Regions from separate parts of the Serratia sp. NA_13 genome, predicted to be linked through region 2. Evidence: predicted binding sites of a transcription regulator. Region 2 holds the regulator's gene; each other region holds the start of a gene.

What was found. The regulator PurR, encoded in region 2, represses purine synthesis genes. The targets are predictions, from matches to a motif close to CANGCAAACGTTTGCNTG.
Region 1: a site for PurR is predicted at 2,965-2,982, ahead of carA (glutamine-hydrolyzing carbamoyl-phosphate synthase small subunit). Genes of this name have one in related genera too.
Region 3: a site for PurR is predicted at 4,161-4,178, ahead of ACUTSU_RS12110 (amino acid aminotransferase). Genes of this name have one in related genera too.

Annotation. Positions count from the first base shown of each region.
Region 1 is NZ_JBQZFV010000006.1:169,599-180,380, reverse strand. It holds gene carB (carbamoyl-phosphate synthase large subunit) at 1-1,577, opposite strand, end outside; gene carA (glutamine-hydrolyzing carbamoyl-phosphate synthase small subunit) at 1,593-2,741, opposite strand; gene dapB (4-hydroxy-tetrahydrodipicolinate reductase) at 3,211-4,032, opposite strand; gene ACUTSU_RS11750 (FadR/GntR family transcriptional regulator) at 4,353-5,084, shown strand; gene ACUTSU_RS11745 (glycosyltransferase) at 5,476-6,735, opposite strand; gene ACUTSU_RS11740 (TauD/TfdA dioxygenase family protein) at 6,756-7,619, opposite strand; gene pvcA (L-tyrosine isonitrile synthase) at 7,725-8,675, opposite strand; gene ACUTSU_RS11730 (LysR family transcriptional regulator) at 8,866-9,789, shown strand; gene ispH (4-hydroxy-3-methylbut-2-enyl diphosphate reductase) at 10,098-10,782, opposite strand, start outside.
Region 2 is NZ_JBQZFV010000001.1:223,216-233,997, forward strand. It holds gene cfa (cyclopropane fatty acyl phospholipid synthase) at 1-671, opposite strand, end outside; gene punC (purine nucleoside transporter PunC) at 1,012-2,220, opposite strand; gene punR (DNA-binding transcriptional activator PunR) at 2,344-3,288, shown strand; gene purR (HTH-type transcriptional repressor PurR) at 3,285-4,310, opposite strand; gene cydH (cytochrome bd-I oxidase subunit CydH) at 4,634-4,723, shown strand; gene sodB (superoxide dismutase [Fe]) at 4,777-5,355, opposite strand; gene ACUTSU_RS01070 (C40 family peptidase) at 5,548-6,369, opposite strand; gene ACUTSU_RS01075 (Grx4 family monothiol glutaredoxin) at 6,784-7,131, shown strand; gene rnt (ribonuclease T) at 7,202-7,882, opposite strand; gene gloA (lactoylglutathione lyase) at 7,961-8,368, opposite strand; gene idi (isopentenyl-diphosphate Delta-isomerase) at 8,707-9,246, shown strand; gene ACUTSU_RS01095 (alkene reductase) at 9,316-10,413, opposite strand; gene ACUTSU_RS01100 (TetR/AcrR family transcriptional regulator) at 10,501-10,782, opposite strand, start outside.
Region 3 is NZ_JBQZFV010000007.1:51,863-62,644, reverse strand. It holds gene ldtD (L,D-transpeptidase) at 1-1,376, shown strand, start outside; gene ACUTSU_RS12120 (YcbK family protein) at 1,558-2,106, shown strand; gene ACUTSU_RS12115 (MBL fold metallo-hydrolase) at 2,173-2,820, shown strand; gene ACUTSU_RS12110 (amino acid aminotransferase) at 2,905-4,095, opposite strand; gene ompC (porin OmpC) at 4,342-5,433, opposite strand; gene asnS (asparagine--tRNA ligase) at 5,736-7,136, opposite strand; gene pncB (nicotinate phosphoribosyltransferase) at 7,360-8,565, opposite strand; gene ACUTSU_RS12090 (GGDEF domain-containing protein) at 8,820-10,520, opposite strand.

The DNA of each region.
Region 1 (10,782 bases), on a different contig from region 2:
TAAACCGGATGTAGTCCATAACCGTGGCGCAGTTTGCGGATTTCGCTCTCGGCAACGCCGGCCAACGTGGCCAGACGCGCATCGGCGAAGCCTTTACGCTTCAGGGTACGCAGGAATTCCTGGGTCAAGCCGTTGATGCCGGATTCGGCCACCTGCTCTTCCAGGCGCACCAGCTCTTCAATCTGCACCAGGAACCAGCGATCGACGTTGGTCAGGTTGAAGATGCCGTCCACCGACAGGCCGGCGCGGAACGCGTCCGCGATGTACCAGATGCGGTCAGAGCCGGCATCTTTCAGTTCACGGCGTATTTTGGTCAGCGCTTCCGGGTCGTCCAGATTCACTTTAGGGTCAAAACCGGTGGCACCCACTTCCAGACCGCGCAGCGCTTTTTGCAGCGACTCTTGCTGGGTGCGACCAATCGCCATCACTTCGCCGACGGATTTCATTTGAGTCGTCAGACGGTCGTTGGCACCGGCAAATTTCTCGAAGTTGAAACGAGGGATCTTGGTCACGACGTAGTCGATGGACGGTTCAAACGACGCCGGCGTGCGGCCACCGGTGATGTCGTTCATCAGTTCGTCGAGGGTATAACCCACCGCCAGTTTGGCGGCGATTTTGGCTATCGGGAAACCGGTAGCTTTCGATGCCAATGCAGACGAACGGGACACGCGTGGGTTCATTTCGATAACGATCAGGCGGCCGGTTTTCGGGTTAACCGAGAACTGCACGTTGGAGCCGCCGGTTTCCACGCCGATTTCACGCAGTACCGCCATCGAGGCGTTACGCATGATTTGATATTCTTTGTCGGTCAGGGTTTGCGCCGGGGCTACGGTGATGGAATCACCGGTATGGATGCCCATGGCGTCGAAATTTTCGATAGAGCAGACGATGATGCAGTTATCGTTCTTATCGCGCACCACCTCCATCTCGTACTCTTTCCAGCCGATCAGCGACTCGTCGATCAGCAGCTCTTTGGTTGGCGACAGATCCAGGCCGCGCTCGCAGATCTCTTCGAACTCTTCGCGGTTGTAAGCAATGCCGCCACCGGTGCCGCCCATGGTAAAGGAAGGGCGGATGATGCACGGGAAGCCAACGTCAGCGGCAACCGCCAGCGCTTCTTCCATATTATGTGCGATGCCGGAACGCGCAGTATCCAGGCCGATTTTCTTCATCGCCACGTCGAAACGGCGGCGGTCTTCGGCTTTATCGATAGCATCGGCCGTGGCGCCAATCATGGTCACGCCGAACTCGGCCAGCACGCCCTGACGTTCCAACTCCAGCGCACAGTTCAGCGCGGTCTGGCCCCCCATAGTCGGCAATACCGCATCCGGGCGCTCTTTTTCGATGATTTTACGCACCACTTCCCAGTGAATCGGCTCGATGTAGGTCGCATCAGCCATTTCCGGGTCGGTCATGATGGTGGCCGGGTTGGAGTTCACCAGAATGACCCGGTACCCCTCTTCGCGCAGCGCTTTACACGCCTGGGCACCCGAGTAGTCGAACTCACACGCCTGGCCGATAACAATCGGGCCAGCGCCGAGGATCAGGATGCTTTTTATGTCTGTACGTTTTGGCATTTTTACTGCTCCTGATTATTTGGCGTTAGAACGGTAAGTCTCGATCAGTTCGATAAAGTGATCGAACAGCGGCGCGGCATCGTGCGGGCCCGGGCTGGCTTCAGGGTGGCCCTGGAAGCTGAACGCCGCTTTGTCGGTGCGGTGAATGCCCTGCACCGTGTGGTCAAACAAGGATTTGTGCGTTATGCGCAGCTCCGCCGGCAGGTTATTTTCGTCCACGGCAAAACCATGGTTCTGCGCGGTGATCATGACGCAGTCTTTATCCAGATCTTTCACAGGGTGGTTGCCGCCGTGGTGGCCAAGCTTCATCTTCACGGTTTTCGCGCCACTGGCCAGTGCCAGCAACTGGTGGCCGAGGCAAATGCCAAACACCGGAATGTCGGTTTCCAGGAACTGTTTGATGGCGGTGATGGCGTAATCACAGGGCTCCGGGTCACCCGGGCCGTTGGACAGGAAAATACCGTCCGGATTCATTTTCAACACTTCATCTGCCGGAGTCTGCGCCGGCACTACCGTCAGACGGCAGCCGCGATCCACCAGCATGCGCAGGATGTTGCGCTTGGCACCGAAGTCGTAAGCTACCACGTGGAACGGCAGCTCAGAGGCCGCTTTGGCTTCCGGCAATTCGCCTTCCAGCGTCCAACTGCCTTGCTGCCAGCTGTAAGCTTCCTGGGTGGTCACTTCTTTCGCCAGATCCATGCCTTTCAGGCCCGGGAAACCTTTGGCCTTAGCCAAGGCCAGGGCAGCATCCGGGGTATCGGCAGCAATGATGCAGCCGTTCTGTGCACCCTTCTCACGCAGCAGACGGGTCAGCTTGCGGGTATCAATATCGGCGATCGCCACAATGTTATGGCGCTTCAGGTAGTCAGACAGGCCTTCTTCGTTGCGGTAATTGCTGGCTATCAGTGGGAGGTCGCGAATGACGAGGCCTTGGGCGTGTACTGCGGAGGATTCTTCGTCAGCAACATTGGTGCCGACATTGCCGATATGAGGATAAGTAAGAGTAACAATCTGGCGGGAGTAGGAAGGATCAGTGAGGATTTCTTGATAACCGGTCATCGACGTATTGAAGACCACTTCTCCTACTGCCGTACCCTCTGCCCCGATGGCCCGACCGTGGAATTGGGTTCCGTCTTCGAGAACCAATAGCGCTGACTTAATCAAAACACCCTCCAAGGAATAATCAATCACAATATTTGCATATTAATTCAGATATCGCGATCTAAATCAATGCAAAAACCGCCTTCAAGGTCAATTTTTGGCAAATTGGGCGCATTCTAATGATGAGAGCTCCGCTTGTCTACCCAAAGCGCCATTTTTTCTCTTATTTTTGCACTTCTCGAGGTTTAATAGGGTTGGCAGCCATAAAAACATCGATAAACTCTGGCTGGTAAACGGTTGCGGGGATGAATGACCAAAAAGTCCAATAACAAAGACCAAATCCATGAAAAAAAACATCACCACCGGGTGATTCCGGTTAAAAAACACAGTAAAACATACAAAAACAGAAATCATAAAGAAAAATAAACACATAAATCATGTTTTATATGTTAAAAAAAAGGACAATAAAATTATTGTCCATTAATCATAGCATTATGATAAAAAAACCACATCACGATGGTGTAAAAATCAATTATAGCTGGTCAAGATTGAGCACATCTCGCATATCAAACAGCCCTTTATCACGATTATGCAACCATGATGCCGCTCGCACCGCCCCACTGGCAAAAGTCATCCGGCTGGAGGCTTTATGGGTGATCTCAACCCGCTCGCCAATATCGGCAAACATGGCGGTATGCTCACCCACGATATCGCCGGCACGAACAGTGGCAAAGCCAATGCTCTTCGGATCGCGTTCGCCGGTATAGCCTTCACGCGCATACACCGCACATTCTTTAAGATCGCGCCCCAGTGCGCCGGCAATCGCCTCGCCCATGGCCAACGCCGTGCCCGAAGGGGCATCCACCTTATGGCGGTGATGTGCTTCAATGATCTCGATATCGGTGTAGTCGCCCATCACCTGAGCGGCTTTTTCCAACAGCTTCAGCACCAGATTGACACCGACGCTGAAGTTGGCGGCAAAGACGATACCTATCTGCTGCCCGGCGGCTTTAATGGCGTCTTTACCGGCGTCATCAAAGCCGGTAGTGCCAATCACCATGGCTTTTTTATGCTCGACGCAAAAAGCCAGATACGCCTGAGTGCTTTCCGGGCGGGTGAAATCGATCAGAATATCGAAATCGTCGACCACCTTTTCCAGACTGTCGCTAACGGCAACGCCCAGTGCGCCAACACCCGCCAGTTCACCGGCGTCTGTACCGATCAGGCTTGAACCCGGTCGCGAAATCGCCGCCCCCAGCGCCACACCCGGTGCCTGCTGTACCGCCTGGATCAATTGACGGCCCATACGGCCACCGGAACCCGCAACCGCTATGCGGATTAATGAATCAGTCATACTTGCTCTCTTGTTGATTTGACGCCTATCCCATTAGGCTATCGGTTCAGGGTAACTGCCCCACCTTATCACCGCCAGAGGATTCATTTCATAATTAGAAAATTATGATATCTCCCGCATTTCATCAGCAATGCTGTCAATGGGTTAACAATTGATCTAAAAAATATCTGTTGCCGATTGTACATAATCATGCAATTTCAATGGCTAAAAACCGCAGGAAAAACCCTCATTTCATTCACTAAAACCGACATGGGTCCCGCCAATCAGCCGCTTAGCTTAATATATGCTGTAACTGCCGCTTTATTGCCTGAGAGCCACGGATGAAAATCGCACCCACGACCCTATCGGAAACCCTGACGCAAGATTTGGCACGCCGCATCATCAGGGGGGATTTGCCGCCCGGGCTGTCGTTGCCGGGGGAAAATGAGCTGGCACAGCAGTACGAAGTTTCACGCACCTCGGTACGCAATGCCTTGCAGGTGCTGGCCGCAAAAGGGCTGATTTCCATCCATGCCAAGAAGCGCAGTACGGTCAACTCACGCCAGCTGTGGAGCTTTTTGGATACCGATGTTCTGGCCTGGCTGGCAGAAGACAGCCTCGATCCGTTGTTGACTGAACAGCTAATGGTCACTCGTTTGATCTTTGAACCCAATATCGCCGCGCTGGCGGCGGTTAATGCCACCGGTCATGATTTAGCCGCGCTCGAAGATGCCTGCAAGCTGATGGCACAAGGGCAGCAACAAGCCAGCCGTGAGCTGTTCGAACAGGGCGATATGGCGTTTCATCTCGCTTTACTGGGCGCCAGCCATAACCCCTTTTTACATTCATTAGGCAGTGCGCTGTCCGCCGCAATGGCCCTCTCTTTTCAGGAAACGCAGGAAGAAGACGTACACCTGGCCCAAAAGGCCGTTGAAGAACACCAACAGCTGCTGGAGGCTATTCGTTTCAGGCAGGTGGAAAATGCGCGCCAATGCATGCGTGTCATTTTGCTCAACGCGGCCAAAAAGAATCATTGGCATAAACAGCCGGAAATGTTCGCTCATATTATTTAAAAAATCTCGCCTTGTCGTAACTCCAATCGTCCTCACAGATCTTGGGTTCTTTTGCCCTCATCAACCTTGCATACAAGATCTTTAAATTTGTATTACCTGAATGAATGACAACTGGATGGTTATCGGCTGGGGGACCTAACACCCGGTCAATCACTCTGAGGAATCGATCATGAAGTTGACTACGGAAACCCCGTCGGCGGAGCAAGCCACTGCGAATACATTATTCAGGTTGAGAAGACGATTCTGCAACGGCGTAATATCATTGCCACCAACTATTGCCGTCACCCCGGCTGCCGCTGACCGCTGACGATCGTGCCATGATTGACCGGTTTTTTATTCAATTCTCTTTGTAGCGAAAGCGGCCGCCCCACGGCGGCCATTTCACATATCTTCAATGGGTTAATGCAGCGACCTCGTCGGCAATTGCCGTCAGTGCATCATAACGGGCGTAATCGGCCTGCACCACCGCAGCACGCTGCCGATAAGACGGCTGCGCCAGAATTTGCTGCACCGCCTGACGCAACTGCCCCTCATCCGGGGTACTGGTATGCAGGCTAATGCCGCAACCCGCTGCCACCACTCTTGCAGCAGCTTCGAGCTTATCCTCGCCGGTTCCAGCGACAATCAAGGGTACCCCCTGATCCAGGGCATAGTTGATTGAGCCATAGCCGCCATTGGTGATCAACAACGCCGCCTTCGGCAGCCAGTGTTCGAAAGAGATGGACTCCCGCACTTTGGCATTAGCGGGCAACAGCGCCAACAATCTGTCAATCGGGCGCCCCCCCGTGGTCGCTAAAACCCGAACCGGCAATTCAGCCAGTGCCTTCAGGGTCGGAACAATCAGCTGGTGCAGATCGACATTCGCCAGCGTCCCCTGCGAAACAACCACCAACGGCCGCCGGTCGGCCTCATCCCACTCATCGCTGGTTTCAACCGCCACCGCCGCGCTACACAGCGGCCCGATAAAGCGCACGCTGCCCGGCAGATCTTCGCGCTGATACTCCAGCGCCGGGGTGGCCAGTTGCAAAAAGCGATCGCAGCCGCCAATCAATGCATCGGTAAAAGGCTGCTGCAGCGGCTGGCCACCAGACTGCGCCATGGCAATATCAAAGCTCTCTTGCACCTCATCAATTAATGCACGGGTGTCTTCGTCCACCAACTGTTCGCGCCGCAGCTCTCGTGGCAACAACGCCGGAGGGATACGCGGCCCATAGAAGATCGAATCCCTAGAGGAATACGACAATGGCGTCACCCCGATGCCGATCACCGGCGGACGCTCCGTCCTCTGCAACAACGGCAGCACCCCATAAAAGCAGTTTTCCACCATCAACAGGTCAGGGCGATCGTCAGCCATCATGCTTCGCAACTGCTGGTCTAACAACGGGATCGGGGCAGCAAAGAAGTCTTTCAGCGCCAGTGCCATCTGGGCATTGCCCGGCGGCAGTGCTGCCCGTTCGGGAAAGTGCTGCTCAAGATAGCGGTAGTCGAAATCTACTCGCTCATCAAAGGCGATAAACTGCGCGCCGACTGCCTCTGCGCGTTGACGAAACAGCGCACCGGTCATCACCCGTACCTGGTGCCCTTGTGCAATCAGGTGTCGGGCAATGCTCAGCATCGGATAAACGTGGCCGGGCGTGGCCACGGCGGTCATCAGAATACTTGCCATAGGGTTTAAACCTCTGCGTTAGCCGGCTTCAGCGCCTTATTGGCGCACTCCGGGTTGCTCTGAATATGCACCCGCTGTAAATGGCGAGCAGAACGTGCGGTAAAGCCTTCGCGCCCGTGCAACAACGAGAAGTTATCCGCTATCACCACGTCACCCTGCTGCCACTGATGGGCGTAATAATGACGAGGATCGTAGAGATGCTGTTGCAGGGTCTGATGGAATGCCTCTTGCTGCTCCTGTGGTACCCCGTGATATTCCAGCGCGTGCTGGTTAAGAAATTTTTTGCCTTCGGTCGGCGGCTCGTTGTAGCGCATGATCTGCCCGTTGCCGTTCGGATGATCCACTACCAGAGGCGAACAAACTTCACCACCGTAATGCACCACTTGCTTAATGCGATAAGAGATCGACACTTCCCGCCACTGCGCCAACAGCGGTTCACTGGCATTCGCCAGCAGGCGCGTGGTGTCGACAAAGGTGGTGCGGCCCCCCTCATCCTGTGACGGTGCTGCCACACAATGGAACAACTGGAATTCCGGGATGGTCGGCTTGTACATGCCGTCCCAGTGCAACGGCACATAGCTGCTGTCGAAAATATGATCTTTGGCATCCGGATGTTCTTTCACGTCCAGCACTGCGCCGAACGGCCACATCATGATCTCACCCCAGCCGTCGGCATAGCGGGTCAGCAGTTGCGGATCGGTAAAACCAGAGTTGAAGCCGCGCAGCACCAGCAGGTGATGCTGCTGGGCCAGTGAACGAAGCGCGGCCACCGGCAGTTCGCTGATAGATTGGCCAGGATACTGCGGGGTCAGCACTGCACCAAAAGGGGTATTGAGTTCAATGCGACAGTTCAGCGTTTGATTTTCCATAGGTCACTCTCCTTGAATCGAATTTGCTGCTCACACGGCTACCGCGCCGTTAAAAGACGCCCGTTAAAGTGCTGGGCGCAAGGTGATGCATTACGCCATCTGTGGCTATTCGACCAGGTAATGGCTGGGTGTTCCGCGGATCGCCACCAGTTCGCCCGCCAGCTGCTGCGCGTCTTTGCGCTTCATCAGCACAAACTGTCCGTTTACATTGGCGGCCACGCCATGCCAGGGGGTCAGCCAGTCGTCTTTGGTCGGCATCATGTGAATCCCCATTTTCAGGCTGTCGGTGGGCTGCGGGTGAATCGACAAACGTATTGCCAACGGGAAATGCTGGGCCAGCAAATTGCCCCAGGCCCAGCTGCGCTGGATCACACCACAGGCGCGCTGTTTGGCGTCTTTTTGCAGCGCGGTATTAGAGCCGCTGTAGCCCGGCAGTTGGCTGTCTTCATACAGGAATCGGGTGATCGCGCGATACAGCTGCAACCCCTGCTCGTCCTGCATCAACCGGTGTTTGATCGTTTCCTCCGGCTCAGCATAGCCGTCAACCAGCAACTGGCGCAGCAGATCATAGTTGCTGGTATATCCGGCCAGCCCTTCCACGTCACCCAGATTGAAAACGCTCAGATGAGTCGCCCCCACTTCGTGCAGCAGGTTTTCAATTTCATGTTGATAACGGTTGATCGCATCGTCGCTGACACGGATCAAATCACCGAAAACGTGGCCATCGGAGCAGATGATGATATGAGCACCCGGCGGGTAATAAAGCTGAATACGCTGACAGAGGGAATTAAGAAATATCAATGACAGTCTTTCAGCCATATCGGGCAGTGAACCAATCACCTTATTAGTATTGGGTGATTTTGTCGGAAAAGCAGGCAGGACAAATTCAATACGCCGCTCATTTTCAATAAATGCCCGAATACGCGGTAATTGCACCAGAGAAACCTCCTGTTCCTCTTCTGCGTTTGAACTCTCCGCCCCCGGAAATCGACGCCGATATTGCAATAGTTCATGAAGGATTTTTAACGATATTTGTTCAATACGAGCACTATCCACAATTAACTCCTGTTCAGATGTGGCGCAAGCAACTTATTTGCAAACGCAATAAGACTTATCAAAAAAGAGAGGCCGAACGGGAAGTCGGACTTACCTTACGATTTATCTGCTTCAGGCAATATAGAAGAGATAATGCTATATTATTAGCCCTTATAATTAACAATCTTGGTTAAGTTGAACTTAACAAACTATGAGTAATATTCTAAAACGCATGGCTATTTTTTCTAAAGTTGTCGATTGCGGTGCATTCAGCACGGCAGCCAAAGAATTGGGCATTACGACCTCTGCCGTTAGCCAACATATCCGTCTGCTGGAAAACGAGTTGGGCATTCAATTACTTCTGCGTTCGACCCGTTCACTGAGCCTGACCGAGGCCGGGCTGTGTTTTTATGAGGATTGTGTGTTGATGATCCATGCGGCAGAACGCGGGCAACAACGTATTGCCGCGCTTCGCGGTGAACTGGCCGGGGAACTGCGCGTCGCCACCTCTACGGAGTTTGCCACTCATTATCTGGTGCCGGCATTGCAAAGTTTCCTCGACGAGCACCCGCGCATCACGCTGAGGCTGGAAATTCATGATGAAAAGATCGACCTGATAAACCAGCGTATTGATCTGGCGATCCGCGGCGGCGTGATGGCTGACTCTAGCTATGTCTCTACTCGCCTGGCGCGCTTTCGCGAAGTACTATGCGCCTCGCCAGCCTATCTTGCCAACCACGGCGTGCCAGAAACTCCACAGGCGTTGACCCACCATCAATGGGTCACTTTTACCCCTTTGGGGAACCCACAATTTGTTCGTCTGCTCCACCCTGATGGCGACGAGCATCGGTTGCGTATGACCGGACGTTTATTTACCAATAACGGCATGGCGATGAAAGAATTGGCACTGGCAGGTAAAGGCATCATCCGTAATTTCTTCGTCAATGTTGAAAAGGAATTGAACCGAGGTGAGCTGATTGAGGTACTGCCAGAGTGGCGGCTACCGGATATTAGTTGCTATGCAATTATGCCGCGCAGGGACAGCCAACCATTAAAGGTTCGTCGTTTACTTGAACATATGAAAACCCATTTACAGAGAAAAGAGAAAAACGCCGAAGACCAATTAAGAACTTAATAAAATAAGAAATATCTGCAACACAAATTAATTTAGTTATTTAACCTTTCAGCCCGTTGCTGACCAGCACCAGAGTTTATTTAGATTGCAGCCTAATGATATTAACCTTAATAACTTTATCACTGCCCATATAATCATTCCCTCTACCATCAATTCAAATTATCAGAACAAATCTGGATTTAATAAACAGTAAATTTGAACCTGTCACGCATAAAACTCATTTTAATAATTTCATTGCCGGGAACCGTTACCTAAAAGCAAAACGGAGAGCCGAAGCTCCCCGTTATCTTATTTATGCCCGATGCTGATTAATCGACCTGTTTGATATCAACCCGCAGCTCTTTCGGCACTTCAAACACGATGTTCTCTTCACGACCACTGACCTCCTGCACGTTGCCCCCCCCCAGCGCTTTCAGGCGGTTGATCACATCCTGAACCAGAACATCAGGTGCCGAAGCCCCTGCGGTAACACCAATATTATGAGCGTCCTTCAGCCAGACTTCCTGAATGTCAGCGGCGGAATCGATCAGGTATGCCGGCTTGCCAACACGCTGCGCCAATTCTGCCAGACGGTTGGAGTTGGAGGAGTTTTTCGACCCCACCACCAGTACCACGTCCGCATCCCCGGCCAGGTTGCGTACCGCTTCCTGACGGTTGGTGGTGGCGTAGCAGATGTCGTCCTTGCGCGGCCCGATAATGCTGGGGAAACGCTGGCGCAGGGCATCAATCACATCAGAAGTGTCGTCCACCGACAGCGTGGTTTGCGTCATAAAGCACAGGTTGCTTTCATCCTTCACCTGCAGCTTCCACACGTCGTCCGGTGACTCCACCAGGTACATGCCGCCCTTCGGGTTGCTGTACTGGCCCATGGTACCTTCTACTTCCGGGTGACCGGCGTGACCGATCAGGATAGCCTCGGTGCCACGGCGGCTGGCTCGCGCCACTTCCATATGCACCTTGGTCACCAACGGGCAGGTGGCGTCAAACAGCATG
Region 2 (10,782 bases):
TCGCGGTAGTCTTGCAATCGGATTTCAACGTCCAGTCCGACGCAGTGCTCCTGTGCCAGTTTTTGCTGTTCGGCGGAAATGGTCACGCCCACCACCGAAACACCATAGTTTTTCGCCGCATAGGCGGAAAGCCCGCCCCAGCCACAACCAATATCCAGCAGGCTCATGCCCGGCTGCAGCTGCAGTTTCTCGCAAATCATCCGCAGCTTGGCTTCTTGCGCTTCTTCCAGCGTAGTGGCTTCTTTCCAGTAGGCGCAGGAATATTGCATATGCGGATCGAGCATCTGCGTAAACAGATCGTTCCCCAGATCGTAATGTTCTTTACCGACTATCCAGGCGCGTTTCTTCGATTGCAAATTGGTGAGTCGCGCGGCGGCAATACGCAGGGTATCTTTTAAATGGCGGGGGAGTTTCTTTTCCAGCCCGGCACGGACCACGTTTTGAAAGAATATATCCAGCCGTTCACATTCCCACCAGCCGTCCATATAGCTTTCGCCCAGGCCAAGAGAACCTTCCTGCAGCACGCGTTTAAAAAAATCGGGATTTTTAACCTGAATATCGAAAGGGCGTGAGCCGTTTATTTCAATACCGGCCATGCTGAGCATTTCATTAGCGATGCGATACCATTGGTTGTCCTGGATGCTCACATCTTCTATACACGATGAACTCATAGCTTCTCCATCACTTTCTTCTGACTTATGACCCGCCAAAAAATAGCTTAGACAAATTCTGCGGGTGCATACGTTTATCTACGGCAAAAAGTTCCGTGGTGCCTGATATCCGACTATGAACAGAGGAAAATTTTAAGAAGGTTCCTGCGCAAGAAACGCTGGAAAGACAATCCTTAAAAAAGTGTGACGCCATTCGCGTACACAACAGCAATTTGTGATAAAGAAATTATAAAGGTGTTATTTTAAAAGGTCGTTTTGAGTATAGGCTTGCCGAGACGCTTACTCAACTGTAAATCGCACTCGGCAAAAATATTGTTTAAGTGATTATTAATACATACAATTATGACGCTGAGTTAGCATGTTCCTGCCGCGTCGCCTGCTGTTCCTCCATCACTTTTCCCCGTTGCAGCATATAGCCCAATGCGGCTAATACTACCATAGAAACCATCACCGTCACCGTTGCCAACAACGGCTGGCTGATAAAGGCCGATACCAGCATGCTGGCGACAAAACACAGGCCCAACTGCAGGGTATTTTGCAGCGCTGCGGCTTTGCCTGTGCCTGCCGGGAACGGGGTTAACGCATTTGCCACTACGATTGGGTAGGTGGCACCGTTGGCCAGCGCCATCACGCAGAACGGGAGCAGCAGCGTGGTAAGCGTGGGTTCGGTCAGCGTGGCAACCAGATATAACGTCACCATACTGATGCCATAAGCTACCAGCAGCCACGGCAGTAAGGTGTTGCCATTAATGCGATTTAACGCGGTGCGGCAGCCATAACCCCCTAACAGGAAGGCCAGGGTCTGTGGCACATAACTCAGGCCGATATCATTTGGGCTGTACCCCATATCGCCAAGAATAAAGGGTGAACCGGTCAGCCAGGCGAAGAAGCCGGCGGAGCAGGCGGCAAAGATGATAACGCTGCCGCTGAATACCGGAGATTTCAGTAGTTGCCAGAAGGTCAGGGCGTTTTTATTTTCTGCGGAAGGCAAAGATTTGGCGTTTTCTTTCAACAGCAGAGTCGGTAGCAAGAGAATGACGGTAATGCCCAGCAGCACGGCGAAAATGGCACGCCAGCCCATGTGGTTCAGTAGCCAGGCACCGACCAGTGGCGCCAGAGCCGGTGAGAGGGCTACCAGCGGCATAATGGTGGCGAATACGCGGTTTGCCTTGCCTTCACGGTAGCGGTCGATCACCAGTGCCTGCCAAGTGACGGCGGCGGAACAGACGCCAATCGCCTGGATAAACCGCAGTGACCACAGTTGAACGGCATTTTGTACCCACAGCATGCCCAGGCATCCCAGCGCAAATAGCGCCAGGCCAATCAGCAATACCGGTTTACGGCCAAGACGGTCGGAAAGCGGACCCCATAGCAGTTGAGCAAAGGCAAAGCCGGCCAGGAAGATACTGAGGCTGGCACTGATCGCCCCGGCGGAAATTTGCAGATCTTGCTGCATTACACCAAAGGCGGGCAGGTACATGTCGGTGGCCAGGTAACCCAGCATACTCAGGCCGGCAAGGTATAACATAAAACCAAAGGAATTTCTCATGGTATTTCTCGTTAATATTTTAATGTCGCAGGTTTTTAGCGCCGGCAAGTGTATCCGGCTGGATCTCTGCTTGTGAAACGGTAATATTTGCGAAGTGCTGTTAAAAAAATTGAAGGCAAGATTGTGTGGTCTGAATATTCTCTCGATGTGGTAGATGCGGTCGCCCGCACAGGTAGTTTCAGCGCAGCGGCGCAGGAACTGCACCGAGTGCCCTCGGCGGTCAGTTATACCGTGCGGCAATTGGAACAATGGCTGGCAGTTCCGCTGTTTGAACGGCGGCATCGTGACGTGGAACTGACCCCGGCCGGCGTGGTATTTGTGCAGGAAGCGCGCAGTGTCATCAAAAAAATGCTCGACACTCGCCGCCAGTGCCAGCAGGTGGCTAACGGTTGGCGTGGTCAACTAAAAATTGCGGTAGACATCATTGTTAAACCCCAGCGTTGTCGCCAACTGGTGCTGGATTTTTATCGCCATTTTCCCGACGTAGAACTTTTGGTTCAACTGGAAGTGTTTAACGGCGTCTGGGATGCGCTGGTGGACGGACGTGCTGATATGGCGATTGGGGCGACGCGTGCGGTGCCGGTCGGCGGCGGCTTTGCCTTTCGCGATATGGGCGACATGCGCTGGCTGTGTGTGGTCAGTCCGCAACATCCGCTGGCGGCGTTGGACGGCCTGTTGAATGATGATCAACTGCGGCCTTTCCCGTCCCTGTGTCTGGAAGATACCTCGCGTAATCTGCCCAAGCGGGTCACCTGGACACTGGATAACCAACGGCGGCTGGTGGTGCCGGACTGGGCCTCGGCGCTGGACTGTCTGTGTGCCGGCCTATGCGTTGGCATGATGCCGGCGCATCAGGCCTTGCCATTGGTGCAGCGTGGGGAACTGGTAGCGTTGCAGCTGCAGCAGCCGTTTCCGGCCAGCCCCTGTTGCCTGACCTGGCAGCAGAATAGGCCATCACCGGCGATGGCCTGGCTGTTGGATTACCTGGGGGACAGTGAAACGCTGAATCAGGAATGGCTAAGCGAAGTGGTGCCGGAAGCCACAGCGGCTTCCGGCGATAGCAATTAGCGGCGGTAATCGATGAATGGGCCGTCAGCGACCGAACGGCGCTCAATCAGCTTTGGATGCACTTCAATCACCTGCGACTCTTCGCGCTTGCTGATTATACGGTCCAGCAACATGGTGAACGCCATCTCACCCAAACGCTCTTTGGGTTGATGAATGGTGGTCAGCGCCGGGGTGAAATAGCGGGCGTTACGCACGTTATCGTAGCCAATTACCGAAATGTCTTGTGGCACCCGCAGCCCAAGTTCGTCGGCGGCGCAGATCGCGCCCATCGCCATGATGTCGCCGCCGCAGAATACCGCGGTCGGCCGATGCTTCTGCGACAAGATCTGGTGCATGGCCTTGTAACCGGATTCCGGCTCAAAGTCGCCCTGAACAATCCACTCGTCGCGTACTTCGATATTGGCTTCTTCCATGGCTTTTAAAAAACCCTGATGGCGGCCGCCACCGGTATTGCGCGACAGTTGGCCTGGAATGGCACCGATATCGCGGTGACCGCGTTCAATCAGATAACGCCCGGCCAGATAGCCGCCTTCGAAGGCGTTATCAATAATGCTATCGGTAAAATCACCGCGGGCTGCGCCCCAGTCCATGACGACCATTGGAATATTGCGATAGTCTTCCAGCATACCCAGCAGTTGGTCTGGATATTCCGAACACATTACCAGCAGGCCATCGACACGTTTTTGTGCCAGCATCGCCAGATAGGCCCGCTGTTTGTCCAGATTGTTGTGCGAGTTGCACAAAATCAGCGTATAGCCTTTGCTGTAGCAGCTGTTTTCTACCGCCTCGATTACTTCGGCAAAGTAGGGGGCTTCGCTGGAGGTGGCCAGCAGGCCAATCGATTTGGTGTGATTGACCTTCAGGCTGCGCGCTACGGCGCTGGGTGAGTAATGCAGCTCTTTAATCGCAGCGCCAACGGCCGCTTTAGTCTCTTCGGCGACGAAACGAGTCTTATTGATGACGTGCGAAACGGTGGTGGTGGAAACGCCAGCGCGTTTGGCCACATCTTTAATCGTTGCCATGTAAAGAATGACTCCTGAACTCACATGTTGCAGTATGTAAGTATGATGTTAATCGTTTGCCTGCGTAGATCCTTCTCCAAAGAAGCGAAAACTGAGTTTTTAGTGTGTTGAAGTCGTCAGCGCTTGGTCAGGAGGGGCATTTTGCCGGTACACAGTTGTGAACTGCGAATTTTGTCCCATATTGAGCCAAAGTGGAAGAGGTAATCGGTATAATAAACCGGGAAATGATAACAAGATTTTATTGTTTAACTGTGTGAAAATGGTTTGACGCATTAATTGTGTGCCTTTTACCCTTGGGCAACCCAATCTGAAAAGGAGTTGTAATGGATACCGATCTGAAAATGTCACTGTTCACCACCGTTTGTGCGCTGGCCGTGATTATTGCTTTCAGCTTCACCGCTGCTTTGAACTGATCCCCTCAAGTAAAACAGGCGCAGCTCGCTGCGCCTGATTGTTTTTCCCCGCGTTACGCCAGGTTCTTTTCCACAAATGCCCAGTTAACCAGTGACCAGAAATTTTCCAGGTAGGCAGGTCGCGCGTTGCGGTAATCGATGTAGTAAGCGTGTTCCCAAACGTCGACGGTCAGCAGTGGTTTATCATCACCGGTCAGCGGTGTCGCCGCGTTCGAGGTGTTAACAATAGCCAGCGAACTCTCTGGCGTTTTCACCAGCCAGGTCCAGCCTGCGCCAAAGTTTTTCACTGCGGCGTCGCTGAATTGCTGCTTAAAGGCGGCGAAAGAACCAAATGCCTGATTTATTGCCTCAGCCAGTTTACCTTCAGGCTCACCGCCGCCCTGTGGCGACAGACAGTGCCAATAGAAAGTGTGGTTCCATATCTGGGCTGCATTGTTGAAGATGCCGCCGTCAGAGGCCTTAACGATTTCTTCCAGGGACAACCCTTCAAACTTACTGCCTTTCAGCAGATTGTTCAGGTTCACCACGTAGGCGTTGTGATGCTTGCCATAATGGTATTCCAGGGTTTCTGCGGAAATGTGCGGTTCGAGGGCGTTTTTTTCATAAGGTAATGCAGGAAGTTCAAACGACATTGCTTTCTCCTTGTACAGTGCCAGTCCACCGACGTAACAATGGGCGATAGATTGACCTGTTTTTATTGTGGGTATTTAGATTAGCAATTTTCGCGATGAAATACAGGGGAACGGGTAAGGGATTGAATACAACAATGAGGTTTGCGGGAACTATTAGGGGAGAGCGGCTGACAGCGCCAGCCGCAAAAGAGATTATCGAATGGTTTTTGGCGTGACAACCCGGCGTGCGCCGATGTAGTGGTTTTGCCAGTAGTCGTTGTCGAGTTGGCTGATGCGGATTTCTTCACCGGTACGCGGTGACTGAATGAATTTACCGTTGCCCAGATAAACCCCAACATGGTCAGCCACACCGCGGTTGTTAATGCGGAAGAACACCAGGTCGCCACTTTCCAGTTCACTCTTCTTGATTGGCGCTGCGTCACGCAGGTGATACATCTCGTTGGCAGTACGCGGCATTTTAATTTTAACGATGTCTTTATAGGCGTAATAAATCAGGCCGCTGCAATCAAAGCCGGTTCTTGGCGAGGTGCCCCCCCAGCGATAAGGTTTACCCATTTGATCCATCAGCTTGGCCATCGCGGTTTGCTTGGCATGCTGGTAGCGTTTTTTGTGTGCCGGGCTGAGCTTCAGCGGCTTTTCGTCACCCACCAATTTGGCGGTTGCCATGCCGGTTTTGCGATGGCGGCCATAGCCTTTTTTATAACCCTTCTTCGGCGGAGTCACTTTAATTTTGGCTATTTTATGAGTTTTGTTTTTCGATTTTGTGCTAACGATCTTTTTAGCGGCTTTTTCTGTTTTGGCTTTGGAGACCTTGGCGGTTTTCTGCGGAGTAGTGACTTTCACTTTTTTGCTGCTGGCTTTAACCGCTTTCTTTTTCTTGCGGTCATCCGGCCGGGCTTCGTTTACGTGGCTCTTGCGCTGCTCAGCGGCAACACGCGACTGTGGCGCTGCGTGCGCCAGATTAAAGAATAGCTGTGTAAACAACAGCACAAAAAGCGTAAGAATTAAACGCATGTCGACGTTACCAACCTTGGCCCCGGAACAGATATCGAATGAGTGACAGTATTCCCGAATTTCGCCATATAAAACAGCGAAGAACCCATAAATGATAATCCATATTGTGAGAAAACGTTAATAGCATTTTTTTTGCCGAAAAATCAAACCGTTGATGTATAAAAAACCAACAACGACCACCAGGGAACTTATTAAGTGGCGTTTTTTGACAGGAAATATATTAGTGAAATGGCCGGATTAAAAATGTTATTCTGCGCATATGTTTTGACCGGAAAGGCCTTGCCGGTGAGACGCGACTGACAACGGGGGAATGCCCTTGCAAAAGATGGCGTTTTCTTGCAACTGTTCCAGCCGCTACAATAGCCAGTGTGATGCATGTTGTAGCCATGAGATTTGGCTTGAGGAAGCAATATAATGACGACGACGATTGAAAAAATTCAGCACCAGATCACTGAGAACCCAATTCTGCTGTACATGAAAGGTTCACCGAAATTGCCAAACTGCGGTTTCTCGGCGCAAGCCGTGCAGGCACTGTCTGCCTGTGGCGAACGCTTTGCTTATGTTGATATTCTGCAGAACCCGGACATCCGTTCCGAGTTGCCGAAATACGCCAACTGGCCGACTTTCCCACAGCTGTGGGTAGACGGTGAGCTGGTCGGCGGCTGTGATATCATCATGGAAATGTATCAGCGCGGTGAATTGCAGCAGCTGATCAAAGAAACGGCAGAGAAGTACAAACAGCAGGAAGACCAGCAGCCATAATCGGCTTGGTTTTATTGTTGCAAGTCATCGGGCGGTGCCAGCTAATACTGGGCCGCCCGATTTTTTTGTCTTAGTCGGTATTAGTGGCGGCCAGTGGCCAACCGCCAAGACGCTTCCAGCGGTTAACCAGCTCGCAGAACAGCTGAGCGGTTTGCTCGGTGTCATACAGCGCTGAATGCGCCTGGGCACTATCGAAGGGAATATCGGCGGCAATGCAGGCTTTGGCCAGTACCGTCTGTCCCAACACCAGTCCGCTTAACGCCGCGGTATCAAAGGTGGCGAAAGGGTGGAAAGGATTGCGTTTCAGGCTGGCGCGCTCGGCGGCTGCCATCAAGAAGCTGTGATCAAAATTGGCGTTATGCGCCACAATTATCGCCCGGTTACAGCCGCGATCCTTAATGCCCTTGCGTACCGCTTTAAAAATAGCGTGCAGTGCATCGTACTCACTGACCGCACCGCGCAGGGGATTACTCGGATCTATGCCGTTAAACGCCAGCGCTTCGGGCTGCAGGTTGGCACCTTCAAAAGGCTCCACGTGAAAGTGCAGGGTTTCGTCCTGCTGCAACCAGCCGTCTTCATCCATTTTTAACGTAACGGCGGCAATCTCCAGCAACGCGTCAGTTTTGGCATTAAATCCGGCAGTTTCTATATCTATCACTACGGGGTAAAACCCACGAAAACGGCCACTCAGGGCGTTAAGATCACTTTTTTCGGCCATCAGTTTCTTATCTTCATCGAATGCAGCGCGCATTATGGCAAATTTTGCGCCCGGTTGCAGGCGGTTATCACGCGGAAAAAACAAGGGCGCAGAAAGCGCCCCTGGTTGACCTTAGTGGCCGAGGCCATGGCCGGCGTGTTTGTTCTCGATCAGTTCGATTTTATAACCGTCCGGATCTTCAACAAAGGCGATAACCGTGGTGCCGCCCTTGACCGGGCCGGCTTCGCGAGTGACCTTGCCGCCGGCATGACGAATGCTGTCACAGGTTGCGGCGACATCATCCACGCCCAGGGCCAGGTGGCCGAATGCGGTGCCCATCTCGTAGCTGTCGGTGCCCCAGTTATAGGTCAGTTCAATCACCGCACCTTCACTTTCATCGGTATAGCCTACAAACGCCAGTGAGTACTTGTATTCCGGGTTCTCGCTGGTACGCAGCAAGCGCATGCCTAATACCTTGGTATAGAAGTCGATGGAGCGTTGCAGGTCACCGACGCGGATCATGGTATGGAGTAAGCGCATAATTCCTCTGATTGGATGTGCCGTTGCCAATGGCGGATGGATTGAAGCAAATCCAGTATAGCGTTGTCGCATAAGGGATTTCAATGTATGCCACGGCAGGGAGCATTATGACATCAGTGACGTTGTCACTCAGGAATTCGGCAGGGTAACACTACCGCACACTTTGTCGCCGTGCATAACATGGAAATAAGTACTATAACCGCTGTCAGGAACAGAGCGTCACGATAACGATTTAGCGCCCGGATTGGACAGGGCTAATTTATAAATTTGGATCAGATTAATAATGACGGTTTATATTTTCACAGCAGGAACATCAGGTTTGCCGAAGGAGCCGCTTAATGGATGAAATGCTGATTCTGGTTGATGCTGATGATAATCCGATTGGCTCCCAAAGCAAAATGCGGGTACACCAACAGGGGTTACTGCACCGGGCATTTTCAATTTTTATCTTTGATAGCCAGGGCCGCCTGCTGTTGCAACAGCGGGCATTCAGTAAGTATCACTCGGCCGGGCTATGGACCAACAGCTGTTGTGGCCACCCGCGCTGGGGCGAGTCAACGCTGGCTGCGGCACAGCGTCGCCTGCAGGAAGAGATGGGTTTCAGCACTGAACTACAACAAGTTTCCAGCTTTACCTATCAGTCTGCGGTACCCGGCAATTTAATTGAGCATGAATTCGATCATATCTACGTGGGTTTATTTGATGGCAAGCCGCAGGGAGCGCCTGAAGAGGCCCATAGTTGGTCGTGGACTGATATTCAGCAATTAATGGATGAAACAACGCGTAATCCTGAAAAGTTTACCGTTTGGTTTCTCACCATAATGAAGGATCTTGGAACCAATGAAATGGAACGTTGGGCGAGGTTGGCGGCGAGCTAACTGACAGATATCCCCTCAATGGCAAAAAGCCCGCCGGTATTAGTCTACCGGCGGGCTTTGCTATTTTACTTACAGCGTTGGATAGTCGGTATAGCCTTCAGCACCACCACCATAGAACGTTTCCGGTTTAGGTTCGTTCAGCTCCGCGCTCAGTTTGAAGCGCTCAACCAGGTCCGGGTTGGCGATATAGCTACGGCCAAAGGCCACGGCATCGATAAAGCCTTTATTAATTAACTCTTCTGCTTTCTCGCCGGTATAGGCACCGGCCCCGACAATCACCCCTTTAAAGTGGGCGCGTACCGAGTCACGGAAGGCGTCGGAATAAGGCTTGCCACCCGCCCAGTCAGGCTCGGAAATGTGTAGATAGGCGATGTTACGCTTGTTCAGCTCTTCCACCAGATACAGGGCTGCATCTTCCTGATCTTCACCATTGTCCAGGCCGTTGAACGGACCCAGCGGTGAAATACGGATACCAATGTGCTCTGAACCCCATTCAGCGATGCTGGCATCAACCACTTCCAGTGTCAGACGCGTGCGGTTTTCGATGCTGCCGCCGTACTGATCGGTACGCTGATTAGATGCCGGAGCCATAAACTGGTGCAGCAGATAGCCGTGCGCCGCATGCAGTTCGATAAAGTCGAAACCGGCCTCACGTGCGTTGGCAGTCGCCTGGCGGAAATCGTTAATGATGCCTGGGATCTCTTCAGTTTCCAGGGCGCGAGGGGTAGAGGTTGGCACTCGTACCCAGGCACCAGTTTCGTCACGCACGGTAGTGCGTGTGTCGGCATTGATCGCAGAAGGGGCGACCGGAGCCTGCTGGCCCGGCTGCAGGCTGTTATGGGAGATACGGCCCACGTGCCACAGCTGAACGGCGATATGGCCGTTTTTTTCATGCACAGCTTGGGTGATCTTTTTCCACGCGGCGATCTGCTCTGGGGTATGCAGCCCCGGTGCGCCGGCATAGCCTTTCGCCTGGAAAGAAATCTGGGTGGCTTCGGTGACAATCAGACCCGCGCTGGCGCGTTGGGCATAGTATTCCCCCATCAATGGCGTCGGGATATCACCTGGCTCAATGCTGCGCAGGCGCGTCAGCGGGGCCATAAACACGCGGTTTGGCAGGATTACAGCGCCAACCTTCAGCGGGGAGAACAACTTTTCAATCTTCATAGTGCATCCTATATTAATAGACCGGTCGACTAGTGATAAATATAAAACCGCCCAATGTGGCAATTCATGATAAGTCAGGGCATTTTTTTAGCGCTGCGCCGGACGCAGCAACAGTTCAATACTTTCCAGCGCGCTGGTCAGCGGGGCGACCGAATGGCGGATTTTGGCGCGCAAAGAGGCGCCAAGCCACAGGGAATACAGCGTTTCCGCCGTGGCCGCCGGACTCATGGCCAGCGACAATGAACCTTCGCGGATCCCGCGTTCAATCGTATCCTGCAGGTGACCAATCACCCGGGCACTGCCGGTTTCCAGCGCATGACGCATGGGCTCCGACAGGTCGCTCACCTCGGCAGACAATTTCACCGCCAG
Region 3 (10,782 bases), on a different contig from region 2:
TCGGTCTGCCGCCCAATACGGTGATTAACCAATGGCAGTTGGCGGTACGTCAGGGGAAAACTCTGGCTTATGTCAATACGCTGGCGCCACAGCATCCGCAATACGCCAAGATGCATCAGGCCCTGCGGGATATGCTGGCCGATGGTCGTCCGTGGCCGCAAATGGCTAATGGCCCAAGCCTGCGTCCCGATCAACTGAGCGATGGTATCCCAGCTTTGCGTGAGATCCTGGCGCGTAACGGCATGCTGACGCCTTCTACGGTACCGGTGGAAGCGCAGGATCCCCCTGCGGTATTGACCGGTTCGCGTAATGAACCTGACGATGGTGGCCTGTCGGTCGATGAAGAAAAAAGTCGAGAAAGCCAGAGTGCCGTGGTCAGTCCGGCCGCAGCTCCAGTGAAAGAGCTGGTCCCAACGCCGCAGTCGCCTTTTTCGCAGCAGTCAGAGAGCCCGGTGACCGTTACCGATAATCGCTATACTCCCGATCTGGTGGAGGGCGTCAAGCGCTTCCAGAAATGGCAGGGTCTGAGTGCAGACGGCATCATTGGCGTGCGCACTCGTGAGTGGCTTAATGTGACTCCGCAAATGCGCGCTTCGCTGTTGGCACTGAATATCCAGCGGTTACGGATACTCCCCGGCCATGTCGATACCGGTATTATGGTTAACATTCCCAACTACTCGTTGACCTACTATCAGAACGGCAATGAAGTGCTTTCCTCGCGGGTGATTGTCGGGCGGCCGAGCCGTAAGACGCCGCTGATGAGCAGCGCATTGAATAATGTGGTGGTGAACCCGCCGTGGAACGTACCGACTACGCTGGTGCGTGAAGATATCGTGCCGAAGGCGATGCGTGACGGCAGCTACTTCCAGAAGCATGGCTATACCGTTCTTTCGGGTTGGAGCAACGATGCCGAGGTGATTAACCCGGCAATGATCGACTGGAGTATGATTTCGCCTCGTAATTTCCCGTATCGGATCCGCCAGGCTCCGGGAGCGACCAACTCACTGGGGCGTTTTAAATTCAACATGCCGAGTTCGGACGCTATCTATCTGCACGATACACCCAACCATAATCTGTTCCAGAAAGACATTCGTGCCTTAAGCTCCGGCTGTGTTCGGGTCAACAAGGCATCGGATTTGGCGAATATGTTGTTACAGGATGCCGGCTGGAACAACACCCGTGTTTCTTCCACCCTGAAACAGGGGAATACCACCTTCGTAAATATTCGCCAGCATATCCCGGTTAAATTGTATTATTTAACCGCTTGGGTCTCTGATGATGGAAAACCACAATTCCGCACAGATATTTACAATTATGATGAAACGGTGAGATCGGGCGCACAAATTTTGGCTCAGGCCGAAAAATTAATGCAATAAATGCAGTAATTATAAATAAATAACGGTCAGAATATCGGGCCATGTTGCAGGCACTCATTGCGTGAGTGCCTGCAAACCGCAGGACATCACGGGTTGACTCAGCCAGCGTGGGCGGTTATGGTTCGGGCAGTGCGCTGTTTTGTGCATATATTTTGATATTCTTGCCGGGTTTAACAGAAACATGGACAAAATTGATCATCATCGCCGTAAATGGCTGGCGTTAGGTAGCGCCGCTGTGGGCATAGCGCTGCTCCCAGGGCAAGCCTTTGCCAGCCTTTCTACTTCGCGCCCGCGTATTCTTGTTGTAAATAATATGCATACGGGCGAATCGCTTAAAGCCGAATTCTTCGACGGCAAGGGATATAATAAAGACGAATTAGTCCGCCTTAATCATCTCTTCCGTGATTATCGAGCCAATAAGGTCAAGTCGATCGATCCTCGTCTGTTCGATCATCTCTATCGTCTGCAAGGTCTATTGGGCACCAACAAGCCGGTGCAGTTGGTTTCAGGTTATCGCTCCCTTGACACCAATAATGAGCTGCGTGGACGCAGCCGCGGTGTGGCCAAGCACAGTTACCACACCAAAGGCCAGGCGATGGACTTCCATATCGAAGGCATCCAACTGAGTAATATCCGTAAAGCGGCGTTAAAAATGAGCGCCGGTGGTGTAGGATATTACCCACGTAGCAACTTCGTACACATTGATACCGGCCCGGTGCGGACCTGGTAATCGCTGTGCACCATAAGTGAGTCGCGTCAGCCCGGCAGGGTATGGCGCCGTTGTCGTTGGAGCCTTATGAAATACCACATTATTCCCGTTACCGCTTTTAGTCAGAACTGCAGCCTGATCTGGTGTGAGAGCACTCAGCAGGCGGCGTTGGTCGATCCCGGCGGTGAACCTGAAAAACTGAAGGCCGAAATAGCCAGACAGGGCGTAACTGTTACGCAGATCCTGCTGACTCATGGCCATCTCGATCACGTTGGCGCTGCCGCTGAGCTGGCTGAGCATTACCAGGTGCCGATCTTCGGCCCGGATAAGAGAGATGCTTTCTGGCTGGACGGCCTGCCTGCGCAGAGCCGCATGTTTGGGCTGGAAGAGTGCGCACCGCTGACGCCAACCCAGTGGCTGGAAGAAGGGGATAGCGTGCAGGTGGGCGAGATGACGTTCAAGGTGCTGCATTGCCCTGGCCATACTCCTGGCCATATCGTGTTTATTAATGATCAGGCGCGATTGGCGCTGGTGGGCGACGTGCTGTTTAACGGTGGCGTTGGGCGCAGTGATTTCCCACAAGGCGATCACCAGGCGTTGATTAACTCGATCCGCACCAAACTATTGCCGCAGGGTGATGACATGGCGTTTATTCCAGGTCATGGGCCAATGTCGACCTTCGGTCAAGAGCGTGAAACCAATCCGTTCCTGCGTGAAGAGCCGGCCATCTGGTAAGTTATTTCCGGCAGAAATAACTCCTGGTAGAAATAACGAAGGGGCGCTTTGAGCGCCCCTTTTGCTATGTGTCATGCGACGGTTTTACAGCACGGCGACGATGGCTTCGCACAGCGGCGCCATATTGTCCGGTGTCATGCCGGCAACGTTAACGCGACCGGAGTTAACGGCGTAGACGCCAAACTCGTCACGCAGACGCAGCACCTGTTCTTTGGTCAGCCCGCTGAACGAGAACATGCCGTTCTGATTGATGATAAAGCTGAAGTCTTGCTCAGCGCCTTTCTCCTGCAGGGTATTCACGAACAGCTGGCGCATACGATGAATGCGTTGACGCATGTCGGTCAGCTCCTGCTCCCACAGCGCACGTAACGCATCGTCGCCCAGGATGGTTGCCACAATGGCAGCACCGTGTGACGGTGGGTTAGAGTAGTTGGCGCGGATGGCGGCTTTCACCTGGCTGAAGGCGCGGTCGGCGGTTTCTGTGTCAGCAGCAACGACGGTGCAGGCACCCACGCGTTCGTTGTAAAGACCGAAGTTCTTCGAGTAAGAACTGGCGACGATCAGCTCCTGATGTTTGGCGGCAAAAATGCGCAGGCCCTGGGCATCTTCTTCCAGACCATTGGCAAAGCCCTGGTACGCGAAGTCGAACAGCGGCAACCAGCCGTTAGCCACAGACAGCTCGGCCAATTGTGCCCACTGCTCTGGCGTTGGGTCGATGCCGGTTGGGTTATGGCAGCAGCCGTGGAACAGCACCACATCGCCGGTCTGAGCCTGTTTAAGGCTGCGGAGCAGACCATCGAAGTCCAGCGCATGATTGGCTGCATCGTAGTAGGCGTATTCCAACACTTCCAGACCGACCGCACCAAACACGTTGTTGTGGTTCGGCCAGCTTGGGTTGCTGATCCAGATGCGTTTCGCGCTGGTCTGGTTGGCGATGAAGTCAGCTGCTACACGCAGGCCGCCGGTGCCACCAGGCGTTTGTGCGGTACGCGCACGCTTGTCGGCAATGATTGGGCTTTGTTTGCCGAACAGCAGCTCTTGCGTGCAGTTGGCGAACGCCGGAATACCTTCAATGCCGAGATAGTTTTTGGTGGTCTCATTTTCCAGGAGATACTGCTCAGCTTTTTTAACGCTGGTCAGCACCGGAGTTTTACCGGTTTCATCTTTATAAACGCCAATCCCCAGGTTGATTTTGTTAGGGCGGGTGTCAGCGCGGAAAATGTCGGTCAGACCCAGGATAGGATCGGCAGGTGCAGCAGTGATTTTTTCAAACATGTCAGGTGTTTCCATGGCTCGGAGTTAAGCAGACAGAAGCATCAGGGTAGCGCCAGTGATGCCCTTTGCCAACCGTTTGCGAGAAAAACACCGCGATCTTGTGAAGGGGGCAGGTTAGGCAGAAAAAATGGCGGGGAAGGGCAAATCGGCAGGATAAAAATTCACAGATGGCGCACAAACAAAAACAGGGCCGAAGCCCTGTTTTTTTAACTTATCCGACGGTGAACCGCCGTTAAGCGCGACAACTTAGAACTGGTAAACCAGGCCTACACCAACAACGTTGTCTGTTGATACACCGTTAGCGCGGGTGTAATCATTTTCGTCCAGCAGGTTGATTTTGTAATCAACGTAGGTGGACATGTTTTTGTTGAAGTAGTAGTAGGTAGCTACATCAATGTATTTCACCAGGTCAGCATCGCCGCCGGTGAATGCGCCGTTGCCTTTCAGCTGCTTGCCTTTAGACTGCAGGTAAGCCAGGGAAGGTCGCAGGCCGAAGTCGAATTGGTATTGGGCAACCAATTCAAGGTTTTGAGTTTTGTTAGCGATCTGATTAGCAGAACCGTATGGCGTGGTATTACGAGATTCGCCGTAGAACGCTGCCAGGTAAACGTTGTTGGCATCGTATTTGGTACCCAGGGCGTATGCATCAGCTTTATCGCCGTTGCCGTCAGCTTTCTGGTATTTAGTACGGTTTGAAGAGAAGTATGCGCCGCTAACGCTAACGCCTGCGCCGATGTCATAGGCAACAGATGTACCCCAACCGTCACCGTTCTGATCTTTCAGGCTACGGTTGTCATTTTCATTCTTACCCTGGTATTGAACGGCAAAGCTCAAGCCGTCCACCAGCCCGAAGAAGTTGCTGTTACGGTAGGTAGCCAGACCGTTAGAACGACCAATCATAAAGTTGTCGTTGTTCTGATACATAGTATCGTCACCGAACACCGGCAGTTGGTCAGTGTAGGCCATAACGTCATAGATTACGCCATAGTTACGACCGTAGTCGAAGGAGCCGTAGTCAGCGAATTTCAGACCAGCGAAGCCCAGACGAGTCTTGGTGCCTTCGGTGCCCTGAGATTCAGCGTGGTTAGCCTGAACGTTGTATTCCCACTGGCCGTAACCGGTCAGTTGGTCGGCAATCTGAGTTTCACCTTTGAAGCCGAAGCGAACGTAGGTCTGATCGCCATCGTCGCCATCGTTTTTAGAGAAAGTATGGCGTGCATCAACTTTACCGTACAGATCCAGCTTGTTGCCGTCTTTGTTATAGATCTCAGCAGCGTTTGCTGCACCAGCCGCTAACAGAGCCGGGATTACCACTGCAAGAATGTTGCGCTTCATCATTATATTACCCTCATTGGTGTTATTCGGACACCTTTGCCACTGCCGCCAATAATTCTTTTGAACTATTGTTGATAGATTGGTGTCGTCCTGTGTCTGCACGCAGTGTTCCATTCACAGCCGGGTTAATCTAGAACGAAAATGCTACTAATGTCCCAATGAGGTTTCAAAAAGAAAGTATTTGTAACTAAATGTAATATTAAGGGAACTTTGTGACGTGGGTCAATATAAATAAATGCGAAAGGCCAGCAAAGCTGGCCTTGGTTTTGTAACTAAATTAATTGGGAAATGTATTATCTGATTAATTAAAAGGTTGCATTACGTGGTGTACGTGGGAACGGAATGACATCACGCACGTTTTGCACGCCGGTTACATAGGCGATTAAACGCTCAAAGCCCAAACCGAAACCGGCATGAGGCACGGTGCCGTAACGACGCAGATCGCGATACCACCAGTAGTCTTCTTTATTCAGCCCCATGTCTTCCAGACGCTGATCCAGTACGTCCAGACGTTCTTCACGCTGAGCACCGCCGATGATTTCACCAATGCCCGGAGCCAGAACGTCCATTGCGGCAACGGTTTTACCGTCATCGTTCATACGCATATAGAAAGCTTTGATGTCTTTCGGGTAGTTTTTCACGACTACCGGCGCTTTGAAGTGTTTCTCAGCCAGATAACGCTCATGTTCGGAAGACAGGTCGATCCCCCAGGAAACCGGGTTTTCGAAAGTCTGGCCGGAAGCGATCAGGATTTCCACCGCTTCGGTGTAATCAACCTGAGCAAAATCGGAAGAAACAAAACGTTGCAGGCGGTCAATGGCATCTTTGTCTACGCGCTCGGCGAAGAACTGCATGTCATCCATGCGCTCGTTCAATACGGCCTGGAATACATACTTCAGCATTTTTTCCGCCAACTCGGCGATGTCTTCAAGATCGGCAAATGCCACTTCCGGTTCGATCATCCAAAACTCCGCCAGGTGGCGGCTGGTGTTGGAGTTCTCGGCGCGGAAAGTCGGGCCGAAAGTGTAAATTTTCGACAGCGCACAGGCATAAGTTTCGCCGTTCAACTGGCCGGAAACGGTCAGGAAGGCTTCTTTACCGAAAAAGTCCTGGCTAAAATCGACAGCACCTTTATCGGTTCGCGGCAGATTTTCCAGATCCAGGGTTGAAACGCGGAACATTTCACCGGCGCCTTCGGTATCCGAGGCGGTGATCAGCGGGGTGGAAACCCAGAAGAAGCCATTCTCGTGATAGAAACGGTGAATGGCTTGTGCCAGCGTATGACGTACGCGGGCAACGGCACCGATCAGGTTGGTGCGTGGGCGCAGGTGAGCCACTTCGCGCAGGTATTCGATGCTGTGACGTTTGGCCGCCATCGGGTAGGTGTCTGGATCGTCAACCCAGCCAACCACTTTAATCGCGGTTGCCTGCAGTTCGAAACTCTGACCTTCGCCCGGAGATGCTACCACAATGCCGGTGACTTCAATGGAACAGCCGGTGGTCAGATGCAGCACTTCATCCTGATAATTCGGCAGAGAATTATTAACGACGGCCTGTAACGGATCAAAGCAGGAACCGTCATAGACGGCCAGGAAGGAGATACCAGCTTTAGAATCTCTCCGGGTACGCACCCAACCGCGCACGGTGACTTCACTGTCAACCGTAGCACGGCCTTGCAGTACGTCGACTACAGGCACTACGCTCATAGATTTCTCTCTTTAATAATTTGGTTTAGAAATAGCTTATAACCCAGGAATATGGGGATGTTGCTATGTTACTTGGCACGGTGCAGAGCACAAGTAGAAATCGCCGTATCGGCGCAACATTTCTTGGGGCTGGGTGAAAAGGGAGCAACGGAAAGGACTATATAAAGAAGAAAAAGCCGACATGAGGTGTCAGCCGGCTTTTTAACGTTCATCGGGCAGGAGGCTAGCTCGCTTTTTTTACCAGCGGCAGATCGAAGGCTTTGCGTAACGCTTTTACAAAGGCCTGATCCTGACAGATGGTTTTACCTGGGCTGTCGGAGAGTTTTGCCACCGGTTTGCCTTTGCATTCGACCAGTTTGATAACGATATTCAGCGGTTTAACCCCGGGAATATCGCAGGTCAGGCGCGTGCCTATACCGAACACCAGGTTGACGCGCTGGTAAAAGTGGCGATAAAGCGCCAGCGCCTTGTCCAGATCCAGGTTATCGGAGAACACCAGCGTTTTGCTCATCGGATCAATCCCCAGCTTCTGGAAATGCGCGATGGCTTTTTCGCCCCATTCAAACGGATCGCCCGAGTCATGGCGTAGGCCCTGATAGCGCTGGGCAAACTGCGGGCCGAAGTCACGCAGGAAGGCATTCATGGTGATGCAGTCGGTCAGGGCAATGCCGAGCTGATCGGGATATTCATCCAGCCAGGCTTGCAGTGCTGCCCGCTGACTGTTGGCTAACACCGGGCTTATCTGTTGATGCGCCTGGAACCATTCATGGGCCTGGGTACCTACTGGCGCAAGACCAAGCTGGTGCGCCAGATCGTAATTGCTGGTACCTACCAGATAGGGGAATTCGCTTTTCAGCGTGCTGACGATAGCGTGCTGTACAGGTTGTGAAAAACGGCGGCGAGTGCCGAAGTCCATCAGCTTGAAACGCGAAATATCAACATCGCTACTCACGGCTTTAAACTGCGCGAGTTTGTTACGCAGGTGGGCTACCGCCATCTCTGGCGTGACCTCCGGTGAGCGGTGGCGATGTACCACTTCGCTGATCACCGCCAGCAGCGGAACCTCCCACATGATCACTTCGCGCCACGGGCCGGCAATACGAATATGTAGCTTGCCCTGGAGGTTTTCGATCTGGACCTGTTGCGGATCGTAGCGGAAATCGCGCAGCCAGTTCAGGTAATCCTCACGGAAGAAGGGTAGCCCTGAGAGATAGTCGAACTCAGCGTCTGTCAGCGCCAATTGGCTCATCAGTGCGATTTGCGCACCAATTTCGTCGGCATATTCGCCAAGCAGCTCATCACCACGGCAGCGGAATTCTGCCGCCACGCTGATAGCGGGGTAGCGATGAAACACTGCTTGCTGCATATGAAGCTTGTAGGCATCAGTATCAAGCAGAGATGTCAAAATCGGGGAGGCGTATTGAGTCATAGCGCGTTACTGCATCCTCGTCAGGCGCGTGTCCAAATCCGGATAATCAAAAAAAGTGGGGGGAGTATACCCGGATTATCCTGTTATTGAAGCTGCATCACACCACAATTCATCGGAGCGGGTCGAGGATTAAACGTGCCTTTATCTTGGCTTGCCATCAGGATGGCGGCTGAAAACTCAGATAAGCCTGTAAGGTGAATGACTTAGGCTAATTAGTCATAAAAATTATAATGTTAATTATTTTAAACAACAAATCAGATAAAACCGCTCGGGGTGTGAATGCCGATCCGGTCCTTGCCGTTATTTTTGCTGAAATAGAGCGCTTCATCCGCTTGTTTGATAGCCATTGGCAACAGCCGGATGTCTCTCACCTGGGCAATGCCACTGCTGGTGGTGAAACGAACATTTTGCCCGTCGGCTATTGTCAGGGTTAATTGGTGGGTTCGCTCGCGTAGCTTGGACATCACTTCGCGTGCGTTCTCCAACGTACAATGCCTGAGGATCACGGCGAATTCTTCACCGCCATAGCGACAGAAAATATCACTGGAGCGGAAGGTACTCTGCAGCAGTTTACCAAAAGCCACCAACACCAGATCGCCGACATGGTGGCCGTAGCTGTCATTGATATTTTTGAAGTTATCGATATCAATCAGGCAAAAGGCCAGCGGATAGCTGCTGGCGGCCAGCGATTCGCACTCGCGGAAAAATTTGCGCCGGTTATAGATGTTGGTCAAAGGGTCAAGAAATGAAGAAGCTTCCAGCTCTTTGATCAGCAAATGTTTTTCATTCTCCAGCGTCACCTTTTCCATCTGATACTGTTTCAGCTGTTTAATGGCATCGCTGATGGCCATTAACTCCTGGCCGTAGAACACCTCATTGCGATCGATGTTCATATTACCGCGCGACAGCCGCAAAATATTATTATGTGTTTTCGTTAACCAGCGGCTGATATTGGAGCAATAAACCAGCGTCGGCAGAAAAATAAACAGTGCAATCAGACCGGCTAGGGAAATCATGCCGTAAATGGCGGTTTGGCTGCCATAGATTTGATGCTGATAGGCGGTAACCTCCAGCTCAAAACTACGCTGGAAAAGCCGCTGGGACAGTTCACTGAGGTTTCTAACATACTGACGGATAGATTCAGTGGGATAAGCCGTATGGGTATCCACAGCGGTATACAGCTCGGTGGTAATGCGGCTGATTTGCTGGGGCGACAGATGTTCGAGGGCCTCATTGACCAACAGGGTGGTCTGCACATCATTATAGGTCAGCTTCATAAATATCAGCCGGGTGCTTAGCGCCCTCAAGACTCCGGTCAACTGAACGGCTTTCAGATAGGCGACCTTACGCTCCAGTGGGTTGGTATTGACGTCGATAACCTGATCGACCAGCTCAGTGACGGACAAATTCAGCCGGTTATTTAACCGCACAGCCTCCAGAAATAAAAATGAATCGGCATCGACCATGCGGTTGTCGTAGCTATAACGGTAATAGCTCTTGCTGGCCTGAGAAATATAATAGGCGCTATTGATATTAAACAAATTGGCATTGATGTCGGTTATATGAGAAAGCTGCAGGTTGTCGTTATTCAACAGCTGTTCCATCAGGCTGAGCATGGACAGTGCGGCGATTTTTTGCCGAATGCCAAGCTGTTGCGATATGGCACTGTCGAGATGCGGCCGAAAACGGGCGATTTTCACCCGTGCCAATCGATCGGCGTCCTGCCACTGCTGTGGCGTAATTTCAGGATCTATCAGACTCAGACGTTTTAAACGGTGCGCTAATAAAGTGGCTTGAAAAGCTTCGGAAATCTCTTTGGCTCGGGTAATTTTGTACAGGTTAAGCTGATTGTCGCGATAGTCGGTATTGGCCTCGAGCAGCTCATCGGAAATGAACAGGGCGAAAGAGGACATCAGGGCAAAGGTAAAAAAATAGATCAGATATTTTACTTTCATATGCACCGCGCGTCCTTGAGCCAGATTAGTTAATTATATCACTGCGGCTCCCAGGCTGTCTTGGCTATACCCGCCTGGGCGCTGTGACCAGCAAAGTGCTGCTGAATAAGAGTTGCTTGCCCGTGGGCCCTGAGAAAGTCGAGCTGTTTACCCAGCGACTGACGCCCGTGAAGCGTAAATCCCTAAGAATATTTTTTAGCATTAAATGCTGATTTTCATTCTGTCTGAGGTCAGGGAGGCTGACCGTGTGGGCAATTCGTCG